Regions from separate parts of the Kitasatospora papulosa genome, predicted to be linked through region 3. Evidence: riboswitches for the same ligand, from Rfam matches in the RefSeq annotation. Region 3 holds a riboswitch; each other region holds the start of a gene.
The links. A riboswitch is a leader RNA that binds a small molecule or an ion and turns the genes downstream of it on or off. The one in region 3 is predicted to bind cobalamin.
Positions count from the first base shown of each region.

Region 1: another riboswitch for cobalamin. It lies ahead of OG362_RS24930 (cobalamin biosynthesis protein); the one in region 3 lies ahead of OG362_RS29805 (ABC transporter substrate-binding protein).
Region 2: another riboswitch for cobalamin. It lies ahead of metE (5-methyltetrahydropteroyltriglutamate--homocysteine S-methyltransferase); the one in region 3 lies ahead of OG362_RS29805 (ABC transporter substrate-binding protein).
Region 4: another riboswitch for cobalamin. It lies ahead of OG362_RS10210 (ribonucleoside-diphosphate reductase subunit alpha); the one in region 3 lies ahead of OG362_RS29805 (ABC transporter substrate-binding protein).

Region 1 covers NZ_CP108452.1:5,695,376-5,699,553, forward strand. Annotated here, with positions in the region: gene OG362_RS24925 (cobyric acid synthase) at 1-1,182, opposite strand, end outside; gene OG362_RS24930 (cobalamin biosynthesis protein) at 1,179-2,123, opposite strand; cobalamin riboswitch at 2,252-2,379, opposite strand; gene OG362_RS24935 (hypothetical protein) at 2,533-2,754, opposite strand; gene OG362_RS24940 (inorganic phosphate transporter) at 2,767-4,017, opposite strand.
Region 2 covers NZ_CP108452.1:474,569-478,746, reverse strand. Annotated here, with positions in the region: gene metE (5-methyltetrahydropteroyltriglutamate--homocysteine S-methyltransferase) at 1-2,176, opposite strand, end outside; cobalamin riboswitch at 2,336-2,569, opposite strand; partial or broken gene OG362_RS01965 (alpha/beta fold hydrolase) at 2,647-2,850, opposite strand; gene OG362_RS01960 (ALF repeat-containing protein) at 3,088-3,675, shown strand; gene OG362_RS01955 (hypothetical protein) at 3,902-4,178, shown strand, end outside.
Region 3 covers NZ_CP108452.1:6,770,505-6,774,682, forward strand. Annotated here, with positions in the region: gene OG362_RS29790 (carbohydrate kinase family protein) at 1-125, shown strand, start outside; gene OG362_RS29795 (acyl-CoA dehydrogenase family protein) at 172-2,016, shown strand; gene OG362_RS29800 (hypothetical protein) at 2,013-2,177, shown strand; cobalamin riboswitch at 2,268-2,454, shown strand; gene OG362_RS29805 (ABC transporter substrate-binding protein) at 2,512-3,558, shown strand; gene OG362_RS29810 (FecCD family ABC transporter permease) at 3,555-4,178, shown strand, end outside.
Region 4 covers NZ_CP108452.1:2,464,942-2,469,119, forward strand. Annotated here, with positions in the region: gene mctP (monocarboxylate uptake permease MctP) at 1-1,139, shown strand, start outside; gene OG362_RS10205 (GNAT family N-acetyltransferase) at 1,264-1,764, shown strand; cobalamin riboswitch at 1,817-1,940, shown strand; gene OG362_RS10210 (ribonucleoside-diphosphate reductase subunit alpha) at 2,080-4,178, shown strand, end outside.

The DNA of each region.
Region 1 (4,178 bases), 1.1 Mb from region 3:
GCCCTCCACCGGTTCCCCCAGCGCCGTCCCGACCGGCCGGGCCAGCACCTTCTCGCGGCCGAAGCGGACCCGCACCGGCAGCAGCCCGAGCCCCTCGACGCGACCGGCCCGCGACTCCACGTCGTCCTCGATGTGCTCGCCCAGGACCTGGAACCCGCCGCAGATCCCCAGCACCGGCCGCCCCTCGGCGGCCCGCCGCAGCAGGGCGTCCGCCAGACCGCGCTCCCGCAGCCACGCCAGGGCCTTCACGGTGCCCCGCGTCCCCGGCACGATCACCAGGTCCGCGTCGACCAGCTCCTCCGCGCGGTCCACGAACCGCACCACCACGCCCGGCTCGGCCGCCAGCGCGTCCACGTCGGTGAAGTTCGACATCAGCGGCACGGCGCACACCGCGACCCGCAGGACGTCCTCGCCGTGCGGCGGCGCGACGACCGACTCCCGCACGGCGCCGCGCATCGACACCCGCAGCCCGTCCTCCTCGTCGATGCCCAGACCGTGGGCGTACGGCAGCACCCCGAAGGTCCGCCGGCCCGTGAGCCCGAGCAGCATGTCCAGACCGGGTTCCAGCAGCGACACGTCACCGCGGAACTTGTTGACGAGGTATCCGGCGACCAGCGACTGGTCCTCCGGGCTCAGCAGCGCCGTCGTGCCGAAGAACGAGGCGAACACGCCGCCCCGGTCGATGTCGCCCACCACCAGCACCGGGAACCGCGCCGCCCGCGCGATGCCCATGTTCACGATGTCCGTACGCCGCAGATTGATCTCGGCCGGACTGCCCGCCCCCTCGCAGATCACCGCGTCATAGGTACCCCGCAGCTGCTCCAGGCAGTCCGTGACCGTCCCCAGGAGGGCCTCCTGCCGCCCCCCGTGATAGCCGCGCGCACTCATCTCGCCGACCGGCCTGCCCATGAGGACGACCTGGCTGGAGCGGTCACCGCCGGGCTTGAGCAGCACCGGGTTCATCAGCGCCGACGGCTCCACCCGGGCGGCCTGCGCCTGCATCGCCTGGGCGCGGCCGATCTCCGCCCCCTCCCGGGTGACGAACGAGTTCAGCGACATGTTCTGCGCCTTGAAGGGCGCGACCTTCACCCCCCGGCGCACCAGCCACCGGCAGATCCCGGCCGTGACGACGCTCTTGCCCGCGTCCGACGTCGTTCCGGCGACCAGCAGTCCGCCGTTCATGTGGCTCTCCGTCCCCTGGCCAGCCGCCCCGCCGCGCACACGGCGAGGGCCAGCACACTCACCCGGCGCGACAGCCGCACCGCCCGTTCGATGTCCGTGACCCGTACGTCCCGGCCCGCCCCGCCGTTGAGCACCGGCCGGTGCTCCACCCGTCCGCCGTAGGCGAGGGTGCCGCCGAGCCGCACGCCGAGCGCTCCCGCGAACGCCGCCTCCACCGGGCCCGCGTTGGGGCTGGGATGACGGTGCGCGTCGGCCCGCCAGGCACGGACGGCCTCGCGGGGGCGGCCTCCGGCGGCGACGGCGAGCGCCGCGGTCAGCCGGGCCCCCGGCCAGCCGGCGACGTCGTCGAGCCGGGCCGAGGCCCAGCCGTAGCGCCGGTGTCGGGGCGACTTGTGCCCGACCATCGCGTCGAGCGTGTTGACGGCCCGGAAGCCGACCAGCCCCGGCACCCCGCCGAGCGCACCCCACACCAGGGCCCCCACGACGGCGTCGGAGGTGTTCTCGGCGACGGACTCCACCACCGCGCGGGCGATGCCCGGCCCGTCCAGCGCCTGGGGGTCCCGGCCGCACAGGTGCGGCAGCCGCTCCCGGGCCAGCTCGATGTCCCCGGCGGCCAGGGCCCCGCCGATGGCGCGCGCCTCGCGGCCCAGCGACGTGCCCCCGACGACGGACCAGGTGGCGGCGGCCGTCAGCGCCACGGCGGCGGCCGGACGGTTCCGTACGGCACGCGCGGCCAGCGCGGCGGCGCCCGTGGCGCCCCCGGCGCAGACGAGCGTGTGCAGGACGCCCCAGCCGCGGTGGTCGCGCCACAGCAGGTTCTCGGCACGGGTCGCGGCACGTCCGAAGGCGGCGACGGGGTGGCCCCGCCGGGGGTCACCGAGCAGCAGGTCGCCGATCAGCCCCGCGGCGGCGCCGTACGCGAATACGCGGTCGGCTCGCACCGCTCAGCCGGCCGTCGTGCCTCGGAGGGCCTTCTCGGCAGGTGGTGCGGTGACCGGCTCGGGGCAGCCCGACATGGCGTATGTCCTCACTCAGGGTCCGCGCCCTGGTTCGACGTGACCGGCGACGAGAGTCTCCTGGCTCCCGGATCCGCAGTCCTCCGGCCTTCCGGTCCGCGGTGGCGGACCGTGAATTCCGTGTGGAGGCTGCTCCCCGGTGACAGTGGCGGGACCGCGCCGGATTCGCACCGGCTTCCTCTCCTGTCGCCGTGAATGGCTCCGGCAGTCCACCACGCTCCGCGAACGTCCGTCAACCTGCCGTTGACCTGCGAGGCTTCGGTGTGCTCAGACGCACATCGGGCCGGACACACACGGAGTGTGTCCGGCCCGACGCGGTCGCCCGCCCGAGGAGTCAGACGACGATCAGGAAGATCCCGTAGGCGACCGCCGCCGCGCACAGGGCGAAGCAGGCGTACGCGCCGGTGCGTGCCAGGACGCCGCCACCGCCGCCCTGCGCCGTCGCCGTCTGCTTGGCGAGACCGGTGATGCCGAGGGTGAAGAGGCCGACCAGCGCGACGGTGATCACGAGGCTGACGCCGAAGACGGACGCGAGAGCTGCCCAGTCGATGTTCATGCGGATCTGTCCTTACACCGTGGCCGGCCGGTCGGCCGGGGTCTCGGCCGTCGGGGCGTGGATGGTGGTCTTGAGGTCCGGGACGTTCAGACCGGCGGGCGGCGGGCTGACGGCCGCGATGGCGGTCGTGACGACGCCCGCGGGCTCGTCCCCGGTCGCGTTCACATTGGTGTGGTCGACCGGCTTGCGGCGTGACAGCAGCCAGATGGCGCCGGAGCCGGCGACGAGCAGGACGGCGACCACCGCGACGCCCCAGGGGCCCTGCTTGGTCAGGAACTCGGCTCCCGCGCCGACCAGGCCGGCGGCCGGCAGCGTCAGACCCCAGGCGACGAACATCCGGGTGGCGGTGGACCAGCGGACCACGCCCCCCTTGCGTCCGAGGCCCGCGCCCATGACGGCACCCGAGCAGGACTGGGTGGTCGAGAGGGAGAAGCCGAGGTGCGAGGAGGCCAGGATGACCGTGGCCGCGCTCGTCTGGGCCGCGAAGCCCTGCGGCGGACGCAGGTCGGTGAGGCCGCTGCCCATGGTGCGGATGATGCGCCAGCCGCCGAGGTAGGTGCCCAGGGCGATGGCGATACCGGCGGAGGCGATGACCCAGACCGGCGGGTTGGAACCGGGGGCGAGGACGCCGCCGGTGACCAGGGCCAGGGTGATGATGCCCATGGTCTTCTGCGCGTCGTTGGTGCCGTGGGCGAGCGACACCAGGCCGGCCGAGGCGATCTGGCCGGCGCGGTACCCCTTGGCCGTGGACTTGAGCTGGGCCTCGTCGGTGATCTTCCGGTTGAGGCGGTACGTCAGCTTTGTGGCCAGCAGCGCGGCGACTCCGGCCACCAGGGGCGCGGCGATCGCGGGCAGCAGGACCTTCGTGACGACGGTGCCGCCGTTGATCGAGGACCAGCCGGCCGACATCACCGCGGCGCCGATGAGGCCGCCGAAGAGTGCGTGGGAGGAACTGGAGGGCAGGCCGACCAGCCAGGTCAGCAGATTCCACAGGATCGCGCCGACGAGCGCGGCGAAGATGACCTCGGTTCTGAGGCCGTTCTCGTTGATGATCCCGCCGGAGATCGTCTTGGCGACCTCCACCGACAGGAACGCGCCGACGAGGTTGAGAACGGCGGACATGGCCACCGCTGTCTTGGGCTTGAGAGCGCCGGTCGAGATGGTGGTGGCCATCGCGTTGGCGGTGTCGTGGAAACCGTTCGTGAAATCGAACACGAGAGCTGTTACGACAACAATCGCAAGCAGCAGCGTGATGTGTTCCATTTACCCAGGCAATCGTTCGACGTCATTGGCACGGGGAACGTAAGCAACCTGGGTGAACGGAAGATGAACTGGGCAGGGCGGCACGGTGACCCCAAGCGCGTGGGCGGGTTCCGCTTGTGTGCGCGACGCGTGGGGCCGGGCCCCCGCGGCCGGTGCGGGGC
Region 2 (4,178 bases), 6.3 Mb from region 3:
CCGTGCGGAGCAGCGAGGCGGTCTCCCGCACACTCGGGACGCGGGGCGAGTGGATGTCGTAGACGCCGGGGCCCGCCTCGCGCGGGTAGCCGTGGTCCGCCAATTCGTGGGCCACCTGCATGTGGGAGCGGGCTGCCTCCAGGCTGATGACGTCGGCGTCGAGGTCGTCGATGGCCTGGACGATGTCACCGAACTCGGCGTAGCACATGTGGGTGTGGATCTGTGTGTCCGGCCGTACCCCGCTCGTCGACAGCCGGAACGCCTCGATCGCCCAGGCCAGGTAGGCGGGACGGCCGGCGGCGCGCAGCGGCAGCGTCTCGCGCAGAGCGGGCTCGTCCACCTGGATGACCGAGATGCCGGCCGATTCCAGGTCGTCGACCTCGTCGCGCAGGGCGAGGGCGACCTGGCGGGCGGTGTCGCCGAGCGGCTGGTCGTCGCGGACGAAGGACCAGGCGAGCATGGTGACCGGGCCGGTGAGCATGCCCTTGACGGGACGGTCGGTGAGCGACTGGGCGTACGTCGTCCAGCCCACCGTCATCGGTTCGGGGCGGGAGATGTCGCCGGCCAGGACCGGTGGGCGGACGTAGCGGGTGCCGTAGGACTGGACCCAGCCGTGCCGGGTGGCGAGGTATCCGCTCAGTCGCTCGGCGAAGTACTGCACCATGTCGTTGCGTTCGGGCTCGCCGTGCACGAGGACGTCGATGCCGGTCCTCTCCTGGTAGGAGATCACCTCGGCGATCTCCTTCCTGATCCGCTCGTCGTACCCGGCCGAGTCGGTCCTGCCGGTGCGCAGGTCGGCGCGCGCGGCGCGCAGTTCATCGGTCTGCGGGAACGAACCGACGGTGGTCGTCGGCAGCAGAGGAAGTCCGAGGTGGGCACGCTGGGCTGCGGCCCGGACCTCGTACGGCTGGGAGCGTCGGCCGTCGGCGTCCGTGACGGCGTCGGCCCTGGCCTGCACGGCAGGGTCGTAGGTGACGGGGGAGTCGGCGCGGGAGGTGAGGTCCGCCCGATTGGCTGCGATCTCGGCGGCGATGGCGTCGGTGCCCTCGGCCAGTCCCCTGGCCAGGGTGGCGACCTCCGCCGTCTTCTGCCGGGCGAAGGCGAGCCAGCGCAGGATCTCAGGGTCGATCTCCTCCTCGGCCGCCGTGTCGAGGGGGACGTGCAGGAGGGAGCAGGAGGTGGCGACGTCGACCCGGCCGGCGAGGCCGAGGAGCGTGGCGAGGGTGGCCAGCGACTTCTCGTAGTCGTTGATCCAGATGTTGCGGCCGTCGACCACGCCGGCGACGAGCCTTCGGCCGGGGAGTCCTCCGGCGGCCGCGAGGTCGTCGAGGTTGGCCGCCGCGGCGTCGGTGAAGTCGAGTGCCAGTCCGTCGATCGGGGTCCTCGCCAGGACGGGCAGGGCTTCCCCGAGCCGGTCGAAGTAGGAGGCGACGAGCAGTCCGGGGCGATCGGCGAGCCCGCCGAGCTGCGTGTAGGCCCGGGCGACGGCGTCGAGATCGGCCGGGGTGCGGTCCTGGACGAGTGCGGGTTCGTCGAGCTGCACCCACTCCGCCCCGGCCGCCCGCAGATCGGCGAGGACCTCGGCGTACACCGGAAGCAGACGGTCCAGGAGGGTGAGCGGCTCGAAGTCCGCGGCGACGCCGGGCGCGGGCTTGGCGAGGAGCAGATAGGTGACCGGGCCGACGAGGACGGGCCGGGCGGTCAGCCCCAGGGCGACGGCCTCGTCGAGTTCGGCGACCTGCTTCGCGGAGTTCGCGGCGAAGACGGTGTCCGGGCCCAGTTCCGGAACCAGGTAGTGGTAGTTGGTGTCGAACCACTTGGTCATCTCCAGCGGTGCGGCCTCCTGCGTGCCGCGCGCCATAGCGAAGTACCCGTCGAGGGGATCGGCGGCAACCGCCTCGCGATGGCGGTCCGGGACGGCTCCCACCATGACGCTGGTGTCCAGCACATGGTCGTAATAGGAGAAGTCCCCGGTCGGGACCTCGTCGATGCCGGCCTCGCTCAGCTGCCGCCAGGTGTCGCGGCGCAGTCCGGCGGCGGTGGCGCGGAGGGCGTCCGGGGTGACCCGCCCCTTCCAATAGCCTTCGACGGCCTTCTTCAGTTCCCGGTTCTGTCCCTGCCGGGGGTAGCCGTACACCGTGGACCGCGTTGCCGCGGTCGTGTGTTCGGTGGTCACGGAGATCTCCTTCGCGAGATGAATCCCTGAGATCCCGGCGACGGGACGGGAGCGCGAAGGGGTGACCCACCTGGCGGAGGGCGTCGTGCGACGCGCGGATCCGCCCGGTACGTACGCCGACCCGCCCACGAGGTCACCGGGATGTCCGCGCACGGTTCGTCCGAGCGCGGGCAGTTGGCAGGTCTTCGGACTCGCGGGCACGCCCTCGAAGAGGACACCTAGTGGCCGTCGCTTCCCAGGCCCGGTTCGTCGGACCCAGTGCGTGATGACGGCGGTCGTTCCCGCTCACCGCTGCGGGGCAGTCCCGGATTTCCACCGGGTTCCCTCTTGCGACGCATCCCGTCTGGCGGACGGGGCGAACCAGCTGCGCCTACCAGCATACTGATCGTTTCAAAATGAAGTTTGGAGTCATCTCAAGCAGATGATGCTGCTGGCGAGTTGGAGCAGGTTGAGGTGGATGTCCGCGCGCACGGATGACGCTCGCTCGCGCCGTGCCCGCGCTGATCGACCGCGACGACCCGATACCGGGCAATCAGCCGCGAGGCCACCACCTCCCACTCACCCGCATGACCGGCCAAGCCGTGCAGCAGCACGACCGGCTCCCCCGGCCTGCCCCGGTCCCGGCAGACAAGCCGAACCCCGTCGCGCACCGCCACACGCTCGGACCACACCACGACCGCCCCCCAGGAATCCTCTCGCCCCGATCATGCCCCGACAGCCACGAGCCGCGCTCAAGGCCGCCCTTCTCGAAGGCGCGTCGCCCTGAAACACCGGCCACGTCCGCGGCGACGGTGCCCTGTGACCGCAGCGGGGCGACTGCCACTGTCAGACCCAGGTGGCAGCATCACCGAAGTGAACGCCCTGAGGCGTCCTCAACTCACCTACGTAGCAAACGAAGAGGAGCATTCCCCTTGCGACTGCCTCACGTAACGCCCGGCATTGCCGCAGGCATCCTTGCCCCGGCCCTCCTGCTCGCCACCCCGTCCTTCGCCGCTACGGCGGCACCGACCGCGGTGACGGTGCCCGCGGTGTCCTCGTCCGCGGACGAGCCGGACCCCGACGACCTGAGGGTGACCATAGTCCGGATCCTCGCCGACCCGGACAGCGGCCGACGTGTGACACGAGAAGCCAACGCCCTCCTGGACGCCAACGACCCCGAGGCGATGCGCGCCTGGCTGGAGACCGGCTACCGCATCGCCCAGGCCGAGGACGACCGCGTCGCCATCACGCGTCTGCTCGCCGACCCCGACAGCGGCCGGCGCGTCATCGCCGAGGCCAACGCCCTCCTGGACGCCAATGACCCCGAGGCGATGCGCGCCTGGCTGGAGACCGGCTACCGCATCGCCCAGGCCGAGGACGACCGCGTCGCCATCGCCCGCATCCTCGCCGATTCGTCCATCAGCCCGGCCCTGCGCGCGGCAGCCAACGCCGCCCTGGACGACAACACACCCGAAGCACTGCGCCACTTCCTGGAAGTCGGCAGGTACCAGGTCGCCTGACCGGCACAGCGCCGCACCACAGCGCGTCGCCCGGGTGGCACCCCCTGCCGCACGCCCGGTCGCCGGAACGCCGAGAATCCGGGCGGGGCCGCCTGCACCTCTGTGTGCAGGCGGCCCCGTCCGGCAGGCCCTGTGTCGGCTCGGCGCCCTCCGCAGAGCTCCGTGGCCTCGCCGCCCGGTGCGGCACCGGCCACTGACACCTCCGACAGCAGAAAGCGCATTTTCGATGACCACACAACCCCTACGCACCGAGCGCAGCGGTCCGCAGACCGCTTCCGTCGTGACCGACCTGCCGTTCAAGCCTCAGCTCGTCAAAGCGGTGTTCAGGGACGTGACCTCGTTGCACGTCTCCCGGTCGGCCGCGTGGGCCGCCGCGTCGGTGACGCGGACCGTGCTGACGGAGATCATCGAGGGCGCGAGAAGCGCGGCGGCCGAGGAGGTCAGAAAGAGGCTGATTCCCAAGGACCTCATCTCGGCGATCGACCGGAACGTCGAGGTGGAGG
Region 3 (4,178 bases):
TCGGCGACGTGCTGCGCCACGCCGTCGCCTCGGCCGCCGTGACCGTCGCGCGGGCCGGGGCCCTGCCTCCCGACCGCGAGGAGCTCGACGCCGCGCTGGCGGGCGGGTCCGTCCCCGAGCGCTAGGGGCGTCCAGGGTGTCCTCGCCCGTACCCCGGTCGTTCATTTCGGTATGACCGTGACCCTTACCGACATCGCCCCACCGTCCACGACCGACCTGCTGACCGGCGTCCTCCTCGGTCCGGAGTTCCGCCGCGAACACGGCTTCTGGCAGCGGCTGATCAGCACAGAACCGTTCCGCCGCCCCGCCGGCGGAACGCCCGAGGAGCGACTGGCACTCGCCTACGAACGGCTGCGGGTCCTCAACCGGGCCCTCGACAGCGGAGCACGGCTCGCCGCCGACCCGCGGGCACTGGCCGCCCTGCACGCCTGGCTCGGCCCGGTGGACCCCGCGCTGACCACGGTGGCGGGCATCCACTACAACCTCTTCCTCGGCAGCCTCCTCGACCACGACAGCGTCGGCAGCCGCGATCTGTCGGACTACCTGACGATGCGGCGCATCGGGACCTTCCTCTGCACGGAGGTGGCGCACGGCAACAACGCGGCGGCCATGGAGACCACCGCGACGTACGACCGTGAACGGGACGGCTTTGTCCTGCACACACCGAACGCGGGTGCGCAGAAGTTCATGCCCAACACCAGCCCGGCGGGCGGGGCCAAGAGCGGACTGGTCGCGGCGCGGCTGGTGGCCGACGGCGCGGACCACGGGGTGCGCCTCTTCCTGGTGCCGCTCACCGACGACGCGGAGGCGCTCCCCGGCGTCCGGGTGCGCCTGCTGCCCGCGCGCATGGGCAGTCCCGTGGACCACTGCCTGACCTCGTTCGACCACCTGTTCGTGGCCCGAGACGCTCTGCTGGGGTCCGGCGAGGAGGGAGATGCCGAGGGGATGTTCAGGACGGAGCCGGGGGACCGGCGCCGGCGGTTCCTGACCTCGATCGGGCGGGTCACCCCCGGCCGGATCGCGATGAGCGCCTGTGCGGCCGGCTCGGCCCGCGCGACCCTCGCGGTGGCCGTGCGCTACGGCGGCCACCGGCTGATCTCCGGCAGCCGCGGCGCGCCCCCCGTGCCCGTCAACGCCCACCGGACCCACCACGGGCCACTCGCCTCGGCCATGGCCACCGTCTTCGCCATGACCCTGCTCTACCGCAGGGCGCAGGAGCGTTGGGAGGCCTGCGCGGACGGCGAGGGCCGGGCCGAGGCGGGGACGCTCGTCGATGTCGCCAAGGCGTGGATCACCTGGCGGGCCCGCGACGTCATCGTCGAGAGCCGTGAACGCTGCGGAGCCCAGGCGCTGCTCGAGAACAACGGCATGACCGAACTCGTCACGGGGGTGGAAGGGGCCATCACCGCGGAGGGCGACAACATCGCCCTGTACACCAAGGCGGCCGCCGACATGCTCTTCGCCGCCGATCCGGGCGGTGCGGGCACCCCGGCCCCGCACACCGGGGACCTCGCCGATCCGCGCTTCCTCGGCACGCTCCTCGCCTCGGTCCAGGAGATCTGGTTCGCCCGGGCCAGGGAGCGCGTGCTGTCGGCGACCGACGCCGACGCCCTCGGACGCTGGAACGCGGCCTCCGGCCCCGCGCTGCGCGGGGTCGAGGCCTATGCGTACCGGCAGGCCGCCGCGGCCTACGCCGAGGCCCGTGTCGCCCTCCCCGAAGGAGCCGCGAAGGACCGGCTGGGAGAGCTGGAGCGCCTGTTCGCCGTCGAGTGGCTGGCCCGCAACAGCGGTGACCTGCTGGCCGCCGGCCGCCTGAGCGGTGATCAGGTGGAGGCCCTGGCGGAGGACGCCGAGGACCTGATCGCCGCCGTCGCCGCGCACGCCCCGCAACTCGCCGACTCCTTCGCCCTGCCCGAGGCCCTGCTGGCCGACTGGCCGATCGCCGGCCCGGGCTACGCCGATGCCTACGACGACCCCGAGGGCCCCTGGAACACCGGTGCGGCGGAGGCCCGGTGAGCGCCCCGGGCAAGGAAGGGGCGACGGGGTTCGGCGAGCGCCTGGAGATCCTGGGTCTGCGCGCCGTTCTGCTGGCCTACTGGGGCACCGCGTCCGTGCTCTCCCGCTGCGGCGGGAAACCGCGGAGCAACGGCGGCGAATCGGTTCACCCCAAGCGCTGAACCGCCCGACGGCCGTCGCCGGTACGGATGGGGAGCGGACCGCACCCACCCACCGACCGGCGACGGCCCGGAGGCCGGCGGCACGCCGCGTGATAGCTTGCAGACGCCAGTCACACTCCACGTGGAGTCAGGGAATCCGGTGCGAATCCGGAGCTGACGCGCAGCGGTGAGGGGGACGGGCGGGGCCACGGCCACTGGGACACCCTCGGGTGCACCGGGAAGGCGCTCCGTCCGGACGAACCCGAGTCCGAAGACCTGCTGGCACCCGCTTCCGCACCGGGAGCGGAACACCGTACCGGGCTCCGCGCTTGAGCCCAGAGACGCAGAGGGACTCGTGCCGCCCATAGCCAGCACCGTACGCCGAACCGCCCTGCTCATCGCCGGACTTGTCCTCCTGACCGCCTGCGGCGGAGGCGGGAGCACGTCCGACGGCGCGGCGCGGGAGCGCTCCGCCGACGGCTTCCCCGTGACGCTGGAGAACTGCGGTCGCACGGTGACCGTCGACGCGGCCCCGCGGCGGGCCGTCTCGCTCAATCAGGGATCGACGGAGATCCTGCTCGCCCTGGGCCTCGCCGACCGCCTCGCCGGCACCGCGACCTGGACGGACCCGGTGATGAAGGGACTGGAGACGGACGAGGCCAAGGTGCCCCGCCTCGCGGAGAACCAGCCCTCCTCCGAGAAGGTGCTCGCGGAGGAACCCGACTTCGTCAGCGCGTCCTTCGAGTCCACCCTCGGCAAGGGCGGAGTGTCGTCCCGCGACCAGTTCGAGGAACTGGGTGTGCCCACGTACCTCTCACCCACCGACTGCGCGGGCAAGGACAACGCCGGCAGCAGCGACGGCTCCCGCACCGCACCACTGACCATGGACGGCGTCTACGGCGAAGTGCGTGACCTGGCCCAGGTGTTCGGCGTCCCGGAGCGGGGCGAGAAACTGATCCGCGCTCTCCGGGAACGGATCGAAAGGGCGACCGCCGGCGTCGACGCCTCCGACACGACCCTGCTCTACTGGTTCGCCAACGCCGAGGCGCCCTATCTGGCCGGTTGCTGCGGCGCCCCCGGCATCATCACGGGGGAGCTCGGCGCGAAGAACGTCTTCGACGACACGCACGAGGAATGGCCCCAGATCAACTGGGAGACGGTCGCCGACCGCAACCCCGACGTCCTGGTCATCGGTGACCTGACCCGTAAGTCGCAGACGGCCGAGAGCGCGAAGAAGAAGATCGAGTTCCTGGAGTCAAACCCCGCCACGAAGAATCTGGACGCCGTCCGCCACAAGCGCTACGTCCTGCTCAGCGGCCAGGCCATGAACCCGACCATCCGGACCGTCGAAGGCGTCGAGCGCGTCGCGGCGGGGCTGCGTTCGTTCGGGCTCGCGGAGTGACGAGGACCGAACCCGCACCGGACACGGAGACGCACCCGCCTCCGCCGGCGGGCACGGCCGTCGGCACACGGATCCTGCGTGACGGCCTCCTGTGGAGCGCCGGGATCGCCCTGCTGCTCCTGTCCGTCGCGGTGGCCGTGACGATCGGCCCCGCACGCATCTCCGTCCCGGACGTCTGGTCCGTGGTGGCCTCGCACCTCGGCCTGGGTGAAGGACGGCTGACCCCGATCCGGGACGGCATCATCTGGAACCTGCGCATGCCCCGCACCCTGCTCGCCGCGGTGTGCGGAGCCGGGCTCGCGGTGTGCGGCACCGTGATGCAGTCGCTGCTGCGCAACCCGCTCGCCGACCCCTTCGTCCTCGGCGTCTCGTCGGGGGCGTCCACCGGGGCGGTCGTGGTCGTCGTCCTGGGCGTCGGCGGGGGAGCGGTGTCCGTCTCGGGCGGTGCCTTCGTCGGGGCCCTGTGCTCGTTCGCCCTCGTCCTGCTGCTCAGCCACACGCTCGGCGGATCCACCGACCGGGTCGTGCTGTCCGGGGTCGCGGCCATGCAGCTCTTCTCCGCGCTCACCTCGTTCGTCGTGATGACGGCCGCCGACGCCGAACAGACCCGGGGCGTGCTC
Region 4 (4,178 bases), 4.3 Mb from region 3:
ACCTGCCGCTGCTGATCGCGTTCGCCGTGCTCGCCGCGTACACCTACTCCTCGGGCCTGCGCGCCCCCGCGCTCATCGCGTTCGTCAAGGACGGCCTGATCTATCTGGTCATCGCCGTGGCGATCATCTACATCCCGATCAAGCTCGGCGGGTTCGACGACATCTTCGCCAAGGCGAGCGAGGCGTTCTCGGCGAAGAACGAGGCCGCGGGCAAGCCCGTGGCGGGCCTCGTCCCGGGCGACATGGGCCAGTGGGGCTACGCCACCCTGGCGCTGGGTTCGGCGCTCGCGCTCTTCATGTATCCCCACTCGATCACGGCGACGCTCTCCAGCCGCAGCCGTGAGGTGATCCGGCGCAACACCACGATCCTGCCGCTGTACTCGCTGATGCTGGGCCTGCTGGCCCTGCTCGGGTTCATGGCGATCGCAGCCGGGATCAAGGTGGACAACGGACAGCTCGCGATCCCGCAGCTGTTCGAGAACATGTTCCCCGACTGGTTCGCGGGCGTGGCCTTCGCCGCGATCGGGATTGGCGCCCTCGTGCCGGCCGCGATCATGTCGATCGCCGCGGCGAACCTCTTCACCCGCAACATCTACAAGGACTTCATCAGGCCGGACGCCACCCCGGCCCAGGAGACCAAGGTCTCCAAGCTGGTCTCGCTGCTGGTCAAGGTCGGTGCGCTGGCCTTCGTCCTCACCATGGACAAGACGGTCGCGATCAACTTCCAGCTGCTGGGCGGTATCTGGATCCTCCAGACGATGCCGGCCCTGGTGGGCGGCCTGTTCACCCGGTGGTTCCACCGCTGGGCCCTGATCGCCGGCTGGGCGGTCGGCATGCTCTACGGCACGGTGGCCGCGTACGGCGTCGCCAGCCCGACCCAGAAGCACTTCGGCGGGTCCTCGAAGGAGATCCCGGGCATCGGCGAGATCGGCTACATCGGTCTCACCGCGATCGTGCTGAACATCGTCGTGGTGGTCGTGCTGACCTTCGTGCTCAACGCCCTGAAGGCCCCGGCCGGCGTGGACGAGACCTCGCCGTCCGACTACACGGCGGACGCCGGCGACCCCGGCGTCAAGACCGAGCTCCCGCCGGCCACGGTGGGTGCGCCGGGCGACGACGAGCCGGTGCGACGGGCCTAGGACCCGCGCCGTCCGTCCCGGCGGGGATCCCCCCGCCGGGACGTTCGAGCGGAGGCCGCGGGGTTCCGGTGCCGCCCCGGAAAGAGCGTGCGCCCGGCCCCGCGCCCGGGGCAGACTGTCGCGCATGGATGTCACGATCAGACCTGTGCGCGCCGAGGAGTACGAGGCCCTGGGCGAGATCACGGCCCAGGCGTACCTCGGTGACGGACTGCTGGACTTCGGCACCGGCGACCCCTACCTGGAGCAGCTCCGCGCCGTCGGGCGACGGGCCGCCGAGGCCCTGGTGCTGGCCGCGGTGGACGCCGGGGGCGAGCTGCTGGGCGGTGTCACCTACGTCGCGCCCGGCAGCCCGTGGGCGGACGTCGCCGGCCCGGACGAGGCCGAGTTCCGGATGCTGGCCGTCTCCGGGACGGCGCGCGGGCGCGGTGCGGGCGAGGCGCTGGTGCGGGCCTGCGTGGACCGGGCACGCGCCGCGGGCGGCCTCTCCGGGATCGTCCTGTCGACCCGGTCGTCGATGGAGGCCGCCCACCGGATCTACCGCCGCCTGGGCTTCGTACGGACGCCGGAGCGGGACTGGAGCCCTCTGCCGGGCTTCACCCTCCTGACGTTCCGTCTCCCTCTCTGACCCGTCACGACACTACATGTGGGGGCCGCCGCAATCGGCGGCCCCCACATGTATGCTCGACCTCGCTGTCGCCGCAGGGGAATCCGGTGCGAATCCGGAACTGTCCCGCAACGGTGTGATCGGTGCGTATACGCGCACCGCGGAGTCCGAGGACCTGTCGACAGTGCGTCCGGCTCGACCGAACCGGACGCAGAGACGTCCGGGCCCCGCGGAGGGCCGGTGGACGCCGCGCGCACCGTGCTGCCCTCCCCCGGGTTCCCTGTGTTCCGGCTGCCCCGCTCCCGCAGGCCCTGAGCCGAGCGAGGGATAGCCCCAGTGACCATCGCGCCAGCCGACCCGGTTTCAGCCGCGGAATCCGAAGGCCGTACGACCGACGCGCCCGGGACCGCCCTGCTGCGGACCCTGACCGGCCTCACCGCCGATCTCCCCGACACCGACCCCGGACGGGTCGCCGCCGCCGCCCTGCGCGGCCGCAGCGCGCGGTCGGACGAGGCGGAACTGCGCTCGCTGGCCACCGAGGCCGCCGCCGGCCTGATCTCGGAGGACCCGTCCTACTCGCGGCTCGCCGCCCGGCTCCTCACCCGGGCCGTCGCGGACGAGGCCGCCGGACAGGGCGCCGTCTCCTTCTCGGCCTCGGTCGCCGTCGGGCACCGCGAGGGCCTGATCGCGGACCGTACGGCCGAGTTCGTCACCCTGCACGCCGCCGCACTCGACGCCCTGGTCGACCGGGCCCTCGCCGACGGCGCGGACGACCGCTTCGGCTACTTCGGGCTGCGGACACTGCACAGCCGGTACCTGCTGCGGCACCCGCTCACCCGCCAGGTCATCGAGACCCCGCAGCACTTCATGCTGCGCGTCGCCGCCGGGCTGGCCGAGGACACCTCCGAGCGGGCCCTGGAGGAAGTGGCCGCCCTGTACGGCCTGATGAACCGGCTCGACTACCTGCCCTCCTCCCCCACCCTGTTCAACTCCGGCACCCGTCATCCGCAGATGTCGTCCTGCTACCTGCTGGACTCGCCGATGGACGAGCTCGACTCGATCTACGACCGCTACCACCAGGTGGCACGGCTCTCCAAGCACGCGGGCGGCATCGGGCTCTCCTACTCCCGCATCCGCGCCCGGGGTTCACTCATCCGGGGGACCAACGGGCACTCCAACGGCATCGTGCCGTTCCTGAAGACGCTCGACGCCTCGGTCGCGGCGGTCAACCAGGGAGGACGGCGCAAGGGTGCGGCCGCCGTCTACCTGGAGACCTGGCACGCGGACATCGAGGAGTTCCTGGAGCTGCGCGACAACACCGGCGAGGACCAGCGGCGTACGCACAACCTCAACCTCGCGCACTGGATCCCGGACGAGTTCATGCGCCGGGTCGACGCGGACACGCAGTGGTCGCTGTTCTCCCCGGCCGACGCGCCCGAACTGGTGGACCTGTGGGGGGACGAGTTCGACGCGGCCTACCGCGCGGCCGAGGCGAAGGGGCTGGCCCGCAGGACCCTGCCGGCACGTGAGCTGTACGGCCGGATGATGCGCACCCTCGCGCAGACCGGCCAGGGCTGGATGACGTTCAAGGACGCCTCCAACCGCACGGCCAACCAGACCGCCGAGCCGGGCCGGGTCGTGCACTCCTCGAACCTCTGCACGGAGATCCTGGAGGTCACCGACGACGGCGAGACGGCCGTCTGCAACCTCGGGTCGGTCAACCTCGGCGCGTTCGTCGCGGAGGGCACCATCGACTGGGAGCGGCTGGACGCCACCGTCCGCACCGCGGTGACCTTCCTCGACCGCGTCGTGGACATCAACTTCTACCCGACGGAGCAGGCCGGCCGGTCCAACGCCCGCTGGCGCCCGGTGGGCCTGGGCGCGATGGGCCTCCAGGACGTCTTCTTCCAGCTGCGGCTGCCGTTCGACTCCCCCGAGGCCCGCGCGCTGTCCACGAAGATCTCCGAGCGCATCATGCTCGCCGCCTACGAGGCCTCCTGCGACCTCGCGGAGCGGTCCGGCCCGCTGCCGGCGTGGTCCGAGACCCGCGCCGCCCGGGGCGTGCTGCACCCGGACCACTACGACACCGAGCTGCACTGGCCGGAGCGCTGGGACGCCCTGCGCGCCCGGGTCGCGAGGACCGGCATGCGCAACTCGCTGCTGCTGGCCATCGCGCCGACGGCGACGATCGCCTCGATCGCCGGGGTGTACGAGTGCATCGAGCCGCAGGTCTCCAACCTTTTCAAGCGCGAGACGCTCAGCGGCGAGTTCCTCCAGGTCAACGCCTATCTGGTGGACGAGCTGAAGAAGCTCGGCGTCTGGGACGCCCGGACCCGCGAGGCGCTCCGCGAGGCGAGCGGCTCCGTGCAGGGCTTCGCCTGGATCCCCGAGGACGTGCGGGCGCTGTACCGCACGGCGTGGGAGATCCCGCAGCG